Regions from separate parts of the Streptomyces sp. NPDC050287 genome, predicted to be linked through region 3. Evidence: riboswitches for the same ligand, from Rfam matches in the RefSeq annotation. Region 3 holds a riboswitch; each other region holds the start of a gene.
The links. Region 3 has a riboswitch for thiamine pyrophosphate ahead of ACIBK3_RS30275 (thiamine ABC transporter substrate binding subunit). Riboswitches for the same ligand answer to the same signal wherever they lie in the genome.
Positions count from the first base shown of each region.

Region 1: another riboswitch for thiamine pyrophosphate. It lies ahead of thiO (glycine oxidase ThiO); the one in region 3 lies ahead of ACIBK3_RS30275 (thiamine ABC transporter substrate binding subunit).
Region 2: another riboswitch for thiamine pyrophosphate. It lies ahead of thiC (phosphomethylpyrimidine synthase ThiC); the one in region 3 lies ahead of ACIBK3_RS30275 (thiamine ABC transporter substrate binding subunit).

Region 1 covers NZ_JBITIY010000001.1:481,069-484,338, forward strand. The annotation lists gene ACIBK3_RS02150 (NAD(P)/FAD-dependent oxidoreductase) at 1-1,167, opposite strand, end outside; gene ACIBK3_RS02155 (hypothetical protein) at 1,200-1,550, opposite strand; TPP riboswitch at 1,603-1,714, shown strand; gene thiO (glycine oxidase ThiO) at 1,712-2,875, shown strand; gene thiS (sulfur carrier protein ThiS) at 2,872-3,072, shown strand; gene ACIBK3_RS02170 (thiazole synthase) at 3,076-3,270, shown strand, end outside.
Region 2 covers NZ_JBITIY010000007.1:70,321-73,590, forward strand. The annotation lists gene thiC (phosphomethylpyrimidine synthase ThiC) at 1-1,145, opposite strand, end outside; TPP riboswitch at 1,138-1,327, opposite strand; partial or broken gene ACIBK3_RS25495 (YibE/F family protein) at 1,399-3,104, shown strand.
Region 3 covers NZ_JBITIY010000009.1:121,926-125,195, reverse strand. The annotation lists gene rlmN (23S rRNA (adenine(2503)-C(2))-methyltransferase RlmN) at 1-1,050, shown strand, start outside; TPP riboswitch at 1,091-1,198, shown strand; gene ACIBK3_RS30275 (thiamine ABC transporter substrate binding subunit) at 1,286-2,365, shown strand; gene ACIBK3_RS30270 (ABC transporter permease) at 2,341-3,270, shown strand, end outside.

The DNA.
Region 1 (3,270 bases), on a different contig from region 3:
CAGCCGCCGCCCCTGCGCGAGGTCCCGGGGGCGCCCGACCGCCAGCAGGGCGACCAGGCGGCTCTCGCGCAGCCAGCACACCGTCCAGGCCGGGCCGGACGGTTCGCCGCGCCACAGGGTGGTGTCGGCCGACGCGTGGTGGCCGGCGTACTGGACGAAACGGCCGAACTGCTCGGACCAGAAGTACGGCACCGGGTCGTAGACGGCCGCGGGTTCGCCCAAGGCCTCGCCGATGATGTTCGCGGCCACCGTGCGCGGTCCCTGGAGGGCGTTGTCCCAGTGGTGGACGAGCAGGCGCTCGCCGTACCTTCCCGAGGGGAAGGAGGCACAGTCGCCGACCGCGTAGACGTCCGGTGCGGACGTGCGCAGACGGTCGTCGGCGACGACCTCGCCGTGGGTGCCGAGCCTGATGCCGGAGCCCGCCAGCCAGCCCGTGGCGGGCCGGGCGCCGATGCCGACGACCACGGCCCCGGCGGGCAGCCGCGAGCCGTCCTGCAGCAGCACGGCCCCGGGTTCCACCCGCTCCACGCGCGCGTGGGTGCGCAGTACGGCACCCGCGTCGGCGTACCAGGAGGCCATCGGGGCGGCCACCTCGGCGGGCAGCGCGCCGGCCAGCGGGCGGTCCGCGGCCTCGACGACCGTCACCGCGCAGCCCGCCTCGCGCGCCGCCGTGGCGAACTCGGCGCCGATCCAGCCCGCGCCGACGACCACGATGTCGTGCTGGCGGGCGAGCACCGGGCGCAGTCGCTCGGCGTCGTCCAGGGTGCGCAGCAGATGCACGCCGGGTACGCCTTCCGCGCCCGGCAGCGCGATGGGTTCGGCGCCGGTGGCGAGGACCAGGACGTCGTACGGGACGGGCCCGGCCTCGGTGTCCAGTTCGTGGTCGGCGAGGCGCACGCCCAGCACCTCGCGGCCCAGCCGCAGTTCGATGCCGAGGGACTCGAAGTCGACGTCGAATGCGGAGCCCTCGGCCTTGCCGAGCAGCACGGCCTTGGACAGCGGCGGCCGGTCGTAGGGCTGGTGGGGTTCCGCGCCGATCAGGATCACGGGGCCGGTGAAGCCCTGTTCCCGCAGGGCGACCGCGGTCTGCACCCCGGCCATGCCCGCGCCCACGACGACCACCCGCCGCCCGGATGCCCCGCCCTCTTGCTGCGTCTGCTCGCTCACCTGATCACCATAGACAACTGACGATCCGTCAGTCAGCCGTCGTGCGCCGTGACCTGCTCCACAACGCTCGTCCCGCTGCCGGGCTGCGACTCCCACTCCCAGCTCTCCTCCAGCCGTACGCGACCGTCGGCCAGTTCGACGACCGTCGACACGCAGTGCCCCGAGGACGTCGTCCCGTCCTGCTTGAGCTGTACGTACCGGAAGTCCAGCCGGTCGCCCTCCCGGGTACCCACCAGGTGTCCGCGTACGACGTCCCCGCCCGCGTAATCGGCCCAGATCTCGCCGTCCTTCTCGCGGTACGCGAACCTGGTGCGGGTGCCCACCTGACCGGGGGCCTGGTCGGCGACGGGGGCGAGGACGAGGCCGTCCAGCGAGCGGGGCATGAGGAAAGGCTCCCTTACAGAGGCGCGGAAACACGGGCTAGGGTGGCCAACGTAAAGCACTCGCGGGAGCCCGGACGCACCGGGCTGAGAGGGAGGCTGGCGGCCTCCGACCGTACGAACCTGATCCGGGTCATGCCGGCGAAGGGAGGGGCTGGACGCCCATGTCGTCCTCACGTACGTCAGACGTCCTCGTCATCGGGGGCGGGATCATCGGCCTGGTCACGGCCTGGCGGGCCGCACAGCGCGGGTTCGCCACCACCGTCGTGGACCCCGGGCCGGGTGGCGGGGCCGCCCAGGTGGCGGCCGGCATGCTGGCCGCCGTCACGGAACTGCACTACGGGGAGCAGACCCTGCTCGGCCTGAACCTGGAGTCGGCCCGCCGCTATCCGGCCTTCGCGGCCGAGCTGACCGACCTCACCGGCCAGGACCTCGGCTACCGCCGCAGCGGCACGCTCGCCGTCGCACTGGACGCCGACGACCGCGCCCATCTGCGTGAACTGCACGCGCTGCAACAACAGTCGGGGCTGGACTCCGAGTGGCTGTCCGGCCGGGAGTGCCGCCGCCTGGAGCCGATGCTCGCGCCGGGCGTGCGTGGGGGGCTCCGGGTCGACGGCGACCACCAGATCGACCCGCGGCGGCTCACCAAGGCCCTGCTGGCGGCGTGCGAGCGGGCCGGGGTGCTCTTCCACCGCTCATGGGCGGAGCGGCTGTCCGTCGTACGGGAGCGGGCGGCCGGTGTCGTCACCCGAGAGGGGGTCGCGCTGGGCGCCGAGCAGGTGGTACTCGCCGGGGGCAGCCTCAGCGGGCGGCTGGCGGGGGTGCCCGAGGACGTCCTGCCGCCCGTGCGGCCCGTGAAGGGGCAGGTGCTGCGGCTGACCGTGCCCGAGCGGTACGCGCCCTTCCTGAGCCGGACCGTGCGGGCCGTGGTGCGCGGCAGCCATGTCTACCTGGTGCCGCGCGAGAACGGCGAACTCGTGGTCGGCGCGACCAGCGAGGAGCTCGGCTGGGACACCACGGTGACCGCGGGCGGGGTGTACGAGCTGCTGCGCGACGCCCACGAACTGGTGCCCGGCATCACCGAGCTGCCGCTCACCGAGACCCGGGCCGGACTGCGTCCCGGCTCCCCCGACAACGCGCCGCTGCTCGGCCCGACCGCGCTGGACGGGCTGCTGCTGGCCACCGGGCACTACCGCAACGGCGTGCTGCTCACCCCGGTCACCGGCGACGCCCTGGCGCACGCCCTCGTCACCGGAGAACTCCCCGAGGAGGCCCGCCCGTTCACCGCCAGGCGCTTCGCCGCCACCCTCACGGAGCAGCCCGCATGAACATCTCGGTCAACGGCGAGCGGCGCCAGGTGGCTCCCGGTACGGCACTCGACGCCCTGGTGAAGTCCCTCACCCCGGCGCCCTCCGGAGTGGCTGCCGCCCTCAACGAAACCGTCGTCCCGCGCGCGCAGTGGCCGTCGACGTCCCTCTCCGAGGGTGACCGCGTCGAGGTCCTCACCGCCGTCCAAGGAGGCTGACCCATGGCCGACGATCCCTTCGTCATCGGTGACCTGTCCTTCGCGTCCCGTCTGATCATGGGTACGGGCGGTGCCCCCAGCCTGGAGGTGCTGGAGCGGGCGCTGGTCGCGTCGGGGACCGAGCTGACGACGGTCGCGATGCGCCGGGTCCGTCCGGACGTGCACGGTTCGGTGCTGTCGGTGCTGGCGAAGCTCGGC
Region 2 (3,270 bases), on a different contig from region 3:
CGCAACTCCGCGAACTGCGCCTCGTCGTTGGCGTCCGCGATGGAGCCCGGCCGGAGACCGTCGCCCAGCGAGTACGTGACGTCATAGGCGGCGAGGATCTCGCAGAGTTCCTCGAAGTTCTCGTACAGGAAGCTCTCCTTGTGGTGCGCGAGGCACCACGCGGCCATGATCGAGCCCCCGCGGGAGACGATCCCGGTCTTGCGATGCGCCGTCAGCGGCACGTAGGGCAGGCGCACGCCCGCGTGGACGGTCATGTAGTCCACGCCCTGCTCGGCCTGTTCGATGACCGTGTCCTTGTAGATCTCCCAGCTCAGCTCCTCGGCGCGACCGTCGACCTTCTCCAGCGCCTGGTAGAGCGGCACTGTTCCGATGGGGACGGGGGAGTTGCGCAGCACCCACTCGCGGGTGGTGTGGATGTTGCTGCCGGTGGACAGGTCCATGACCGTGTCGGCGCCCCAACGGGTCGCCCAGGTCATCTTCTCGACCTCCTCCTCGATGGAGGACGTCACCGCGGAGTTGCCGATATTGGCGTTGACCTTCACCAGGAACCGCTTGCCGATGATCATCGGCTCGATCTCCGGGTGGTTGATGTTGGCAGGCAGCACGGCCCGGCCCGCCGCGATCTCCTCCCGGACCACCTCGGGGGAGACGTTCTCCCGGACGGCCACGTACTCCATCTCGGGCGTGATTTCGCCCCGGCGGGCGTACGCGAGTTGGGTGACCGCGTTGCCGTCGCGACTGCGGCGCGGCAGGCGCGGCCGGCCTGGGAAGACCGCGTCGAGGTTGCGCAGCCCGCCGCGCGGCGAGGTGTGCTTGAGCCCGTCGTCCTCGGGGCGGACGGGCCTGCCCGCATACTCGTCCGTGTCGCCGCGGGCGATGATCCAGTTCTCCCGCAGCGGCGGCAGACCCCTGCGGACATCGGTGTCGACGTGCGGGTCGGTGTACGGACCGGACGTGTCGTAGAGCGTGACCGACTGCCCGTTGGTGAGGTGCACCTGACGGACCGGCACCCGCAGATCGGGGCGTGAGCCCTCGACGTACGCCTTGTGCCAGCCGATGGACTTCCCGGCCTCCTGGGACTCTTCGCCCTGATTGAGCGGTTCGTCCTGGTTGGAGACAGGCGTGCGTGCGTCCTTGTTGGTCATGAGACCTACTCCCTACGCCGGCATTACCCGGTAACAGGTTCGGCGGTCGACGCAGCGGCTTCCGTCCGTCGACGTCTCGTGTGAAACGTCACTGGATCCAGATGACGTTCCACGTGAAACATCGCTGGGACGGAGGTCAGCGCCCTCTCAGCCCGGTGCTCCGAGCTCCCGCGTGTGCAAAGGTGCCTCCACGCTAGCGTCATGTGGGGCGCGGTGAACAGTGGGCCTCTGCCGTTCTTGCGATGATCGGGCGGTGACCACGCCACATCAGCCCCCGTATCCACCGCCCGAGCCGCCGCGGAGGCCCGGAGCCGGCAACGGCCCGCGCCGTGGAGACGGCGGTTCCGGTGGTGGACGCGGCGACTGGTTCGGCGGCGGAGGCGGGAACGACCACACCGGCGAGCGCGGGGAGGACCACGGCTCGGGAGGCGGAGGTGGATACGACCGCGGCTCCGGATCCGGTAGTGGGCAAGTGCCCGGGCAAGGCAACGGTCGCGGCCCCGGCGCGGGACACAGCACCGGCCACGGTCACGGCCCCGGTGACAGGCCGGGTGCCGGCCACAGCCCTGGTGGCGGTCCGGGCCCGGGCGAGGGGCACGGCCCTGGGGACGGCCACAGCCCGGGCTCCGGCGGCGGGCATGGCCACTCGCACAGTCACGGGCCCGCCACGCCCGTCTCCAGGCACCTGCGCAAGGTCATCGCGGCGATCCTGATCCCGTTCGGCGCGCGGTGCTGGTCGGGCTCGCGGTGCTGTGGCCGGGCGGTGCGCCGGGGCACGAGCGCACCGGTGTCGGCTTCGACCGGCAGACCCAGCAGGCGACGGTCAGCAAGGTCGAGAGCGTCAGCTGCAAGTCGGTCAACGCCTCCGGAGGTACTCCGACCGGTGACACCTCCACCGCCGAGGGCTCGTCCGCCCGGCAACAGGCGAACGGCACCTGCAAGAGGGCGACGATCCGGGTCGACACCGGCAAGGACAAGGGCCGCACGTTCACCGAGATCGTGCAGCCGGACCAGTCACGGCAGTTGCATGAGGGCGAGAAGGTCGTGGTCGCCTACGAGCCCTCCGCACCGAGGGACCTGCAGTACTCGGTCGCCGACGTGAACCGCCGACTGCCGACGTCCCTGCTCGCCGGGATCTTCGCGATCGCCGTCGTGGTGGTGGGCCGACTGCGCGGTGTCATGGCGCTGGTGGCGCTGGCCATCAGCTTCATGATCCTGAACTTCTTCATCCTGCCGGCGATCCTGCAGGGCTCGAACCCACTGCTCGTGGCCGTGATCGGGGCGAGCGCCATCATGCTGATCGCCCTCTATCTGTGCCACGGCCTGTCGGCCAGAACCTCCGTGGCGGTACTGGGCACGCTGATCTCGCTGGTGCTGATCGGCGTCCTCGGCTCGCTGTTCATCGGCTGGGCCGCGCTCACCGGCAACACGGACGACAACACCGGTCTGATCCATGGCCTGTACCCGTCCATCGACATGAGCGGTCTGCTCCTCGCCGGCGTCATCATCGGTTCGCTCGGCGTACTGGACGATGTGACGGTCACGCAGACCTCGGCGGTCTGGGAGCTGCACGAGGCCAACCCGTCGATGGGCCGGCGCGGGCTGTACCGGGCGGGCATACGGATCGGGCGCGACCACATCGCCTCCGTCGTCAACACACTCGTCCTCGCCTACGCGGGCGCCGCGCTGCCGTTGCTGCTGCTCTTCTCGATCGCCCAGAGCAGCGTGGGAACGGTCGCCAACAGCGAGTTGGTCGCGGAGGAGATCGTGCGCACCCTGGTGGGCTCGATCGGCCTGGTCGCGTCGGTACCGGTCACCACGGCCCTCGCGGCCCTGGTGGTCTCGGCCGACCGGCCTGGTACGGAGCCGGCGGCAGCGACGACCGGAACGGGAGCGGTCACTGCCGCCGAGCCCCCGGCTCCGGCACGCGGTGGAAAGGGACGTCGTCGCAAGCGCTGACGCGGGAGGTGCGGCCGGCCCGAACAACGGCCGAGGTGCGAACCGCTCGGCCCACCTCGGCAGGCACTCGCGGTCACCAGGCGCGCCGGTCGCCCCGCGCCATCACGTGAGCTGAGCCACGAGCTCGCCCGTCGCCCCCAGACCCAGACCGCGGGTCACCCTCCTG
Region 3 (3,270 bases):
CGGCACCTTGCCGATCTCACGCCTGCCGAGCGTAAGGAAGCGGTGGCCGCGGTCGGGGAGAAGCCGTTTCGTGCCAAGCAGCTCTCGCAGCACTACTTCGCGCGGTACGCGCACGACCCGGGGGAGTGGACCGACATCCCGGCCGGCTCCCGCGGCCGGCTTCAGGAGGCGCTGCTTCCCGAGCTGATGACGGTCGTCCGGCATCTGTCGACCGACCAGGACACCACCCGCAAGACGCTGTGGCGGCTGTTCGACGGGACGCTCGTCGAGTCGGTGCTGATGCGCTACCCGGACCGGGTGACCATGTGCATCAGCTCGCAGGCGGGGTGCGGGATGAACTGCCCGTTCTGTGCGACCGGGCAGGCGGGACTGGACCGGAACCTGTCCACCGCCGAGATCGTGCACCAGATCGTGGACGGGATGCGCGCGCTGAGGGACGGGGAGATCCCCGGTGGCCCGGCGCGGCTCAGCAACATCGTCTTCATGGGCATGGGCGAGCCCCTCGCCAACTACAACCGGGTCGTCGGTGCCATCCGTCGGCTCACCGACCCCGAGCCGGACGGGCTCGGGCTCTCGCAGCGCGGGATCACCGTCTCGACCGTCGGACTCGTCCCGGCGATCAACCGCTTCGCCGACGAGGGCTTCAAGTGCCGCCTCGCCATCTCGCTGCACGCCCCCGACGACGAACTGCGCGACACCCTCGTCCCCGTGAACACCCGGTGGAAGGTGCGCGAGGTCCTCGACGCCGGCTTCGAGTACGTCGAGAAGTCCGGCCGGCGGCTGTCCATCGAGTACGCGCTGATCCGGGACATCAACGACCAGGCCTGGCGCGGTGACCGGCTCGGACGGCTGCTCAGGGGCAAGCCCGTGCACGTCAACCTGATCCCGCTCAATCCGACGCCCGGGTCGAAATGGACCGCCTCCCGACCCGAGGACGAGAAGGCGTTCGTCGACGCCATCGCCGCTCATGGTGTGCCGGTGACTGTCCGGGACACCCGTGGACAGGAGATCGACGGGGCGTGTGGTCAGCTCGCCGCGACCGAGCGGTAGTGTGACGTCCGTCCGTACATCTTCATATCCCGACGTCTTCATATTCCGACAGGGGAGCGCCACAGCGCTGAGAGTGCGGCAACCAGGCCGCAGACCCTCTGAACCTTGCCCAGGTCATTCTGGGTAGGAAGTTCGGTCATCACTCAAGCTGTTGCGCCCTGCCCGGGAGCCGGTGGAATCCTCCGGCGGTCCCGGGCGGGGCCGCGTCTCTTCCTGGTCACCCAGGAGGAATTCAGTGAGCATCACCAGCAGGCGGTTCGCGGCCGTGGTCGTCGGGCTGGGTCTGGTCGGCCTGTCCGCGTGCGGATCGTCCGACGGCGGGACCGGCGGCGACTCCAAGACCGTCACCCTCGTCAGTCACGACTCGTGGGCCGTGTCGAAGAACGTCCTCGCGGACTTCGAGAAGCAGTCCGGGTACAAGGTCAGGGTCCTCAAGGACGGCGACGCAGGGCAGGCCGTCAACAAGGCCATCCTCACGAAGGACAACCCGCAGGGCGACGCCTTCTTCGGCGTCGACAACACCCTGCTGTCCCGGGCCCTCGACAACGGGCTCTTCCAGTCGTATGAGGCCAAGGGCTCCGGACAGGTCGAGTCCCGGTACCGGGTCGACCAGGACAAGCACCGGGTCACGCCCATCGACACCGGCGACATCTGCGTCAACTACGACAAGGCGTACTTCAGCAAGCACAAGCTGACCCCGCCCACCTCGTTCGACGACCTGGTCAAGCCGGCGTACCAGAACCTCCTCGTCACCGAGAACGCCTCCACCTCCTCGCCGGGCCTCGGGTTCCTGCTCGGGACTGCCGCCAAGTACGGCGACGACGGCTGGCAGGGCTACTGGAAGAAGCTCAAGGCCAACGGCGTCAAGGTCGTCGACGGCTGGGAGCAGGCCTACAACGAGGAGTTCTCCGGGTCCGCCGGCGGGAAGAAGGCCAAGGCCGACCGGCCGCTGGTCGTGTCCTACGCCTCCTCGCCGCCCGCCGAGGTGATCTACGCCGACCCGAAGCCGAAGACGGCGCCCACCGGCGTCGCCACCGGCACCTGCTTCCGCCAGACCGAGTACGCGGGCCTGCTGAGCAACGCGAAGAACACCAAGGGCGGCAAGGCGTTCCTCGACTTCCTGCTCACCAAGGAGTTCCAGGAGGACATGCCGCTGAACATGTTCGTCTACCCGGTGCGGGAGGGCGCCCAGGTGCCGGAGGAGTTCGTGAAGTTCGGGCCGCAGGCCAAGAACCCCGAGACCATGGCCCCGGACCGGATCGCCGACCACCGTGACCAGTGGGTCAAGTCGTGGACCTCGCTGGTACTGAAGTAGCCCCGCGCCAGGGCCGCAAGAGCAGGAAGAGCGCGGCGGCGCGGCTCGGCCTCGTCGCCGTGCCCGTCGCGTTCTTCGCGGTCTTCTTCGCCTATCCGGTCGCCGCGATCGTCGCGCGCGGCCTCAAGGTCGACGGGCGCTGGCAGTTGGGCCGCATCGCGGATGTCGTGGCGCAGTCCGACATCCGGCACGTCCTGTGGTTCACCACCTGGCAGGCGTGCGCCTCCACCGCGCTCACCCTGCTGGTCGCGCTGCCGGGCGCGTACGTCTTCGCCCGTTTCGACTTCCCCGGCAAGCAGGTCCTGCGGGCCGTGGTGACGGTCCCGTTCGTGCTGCCGACGGTCGTCGTCGGGACGGCGTTCCTGGCGCTGGTGGGGCGCGGCGGGCTGCTGGACGAGCTGTGGGGCGTACGGCTGGACACCACGGTGTGGGCGATCCTGCTCGCGCACGTCTTCTTCAACTACGCGGTGGTCGTACGGACCGTGGGCGGGCTGTGGTCGCAGCTCGATCCGCGGCAGGAGGAGGCCGCGCGGATGCTCGGCGCGTCCAGGCTCGCGGCCTGGCGGCAGGTCACGCTGCCCGCTCTGGCGCCCGCCGTCGCCGCCGCCGCGCTGATGGTCTTCCTGTTCACCTTCACCTCCTTCGGTGTGGTGCAGATCCTCGGCGGGCCGACCTTCTCGACCCTCGAAGTGGAGATCTACCGGCAGACCTCCGAGATCTTCGACCTGTCCACGGCCGCCGTGCTGACGATCGTCCAGTTCGTCGCGGTCGGCGCGGTCCTCGCCCTGCACGCGTGGACCGTACGGCGCCGGGAGACCGCCCTGCGGCTGGTGGACGCCTCCGTGACCGCGCGCCGGCCGCGCGGGACCGGGCAGTGGGCGCTGCTGGCGGGGGTCCTCGCCTCG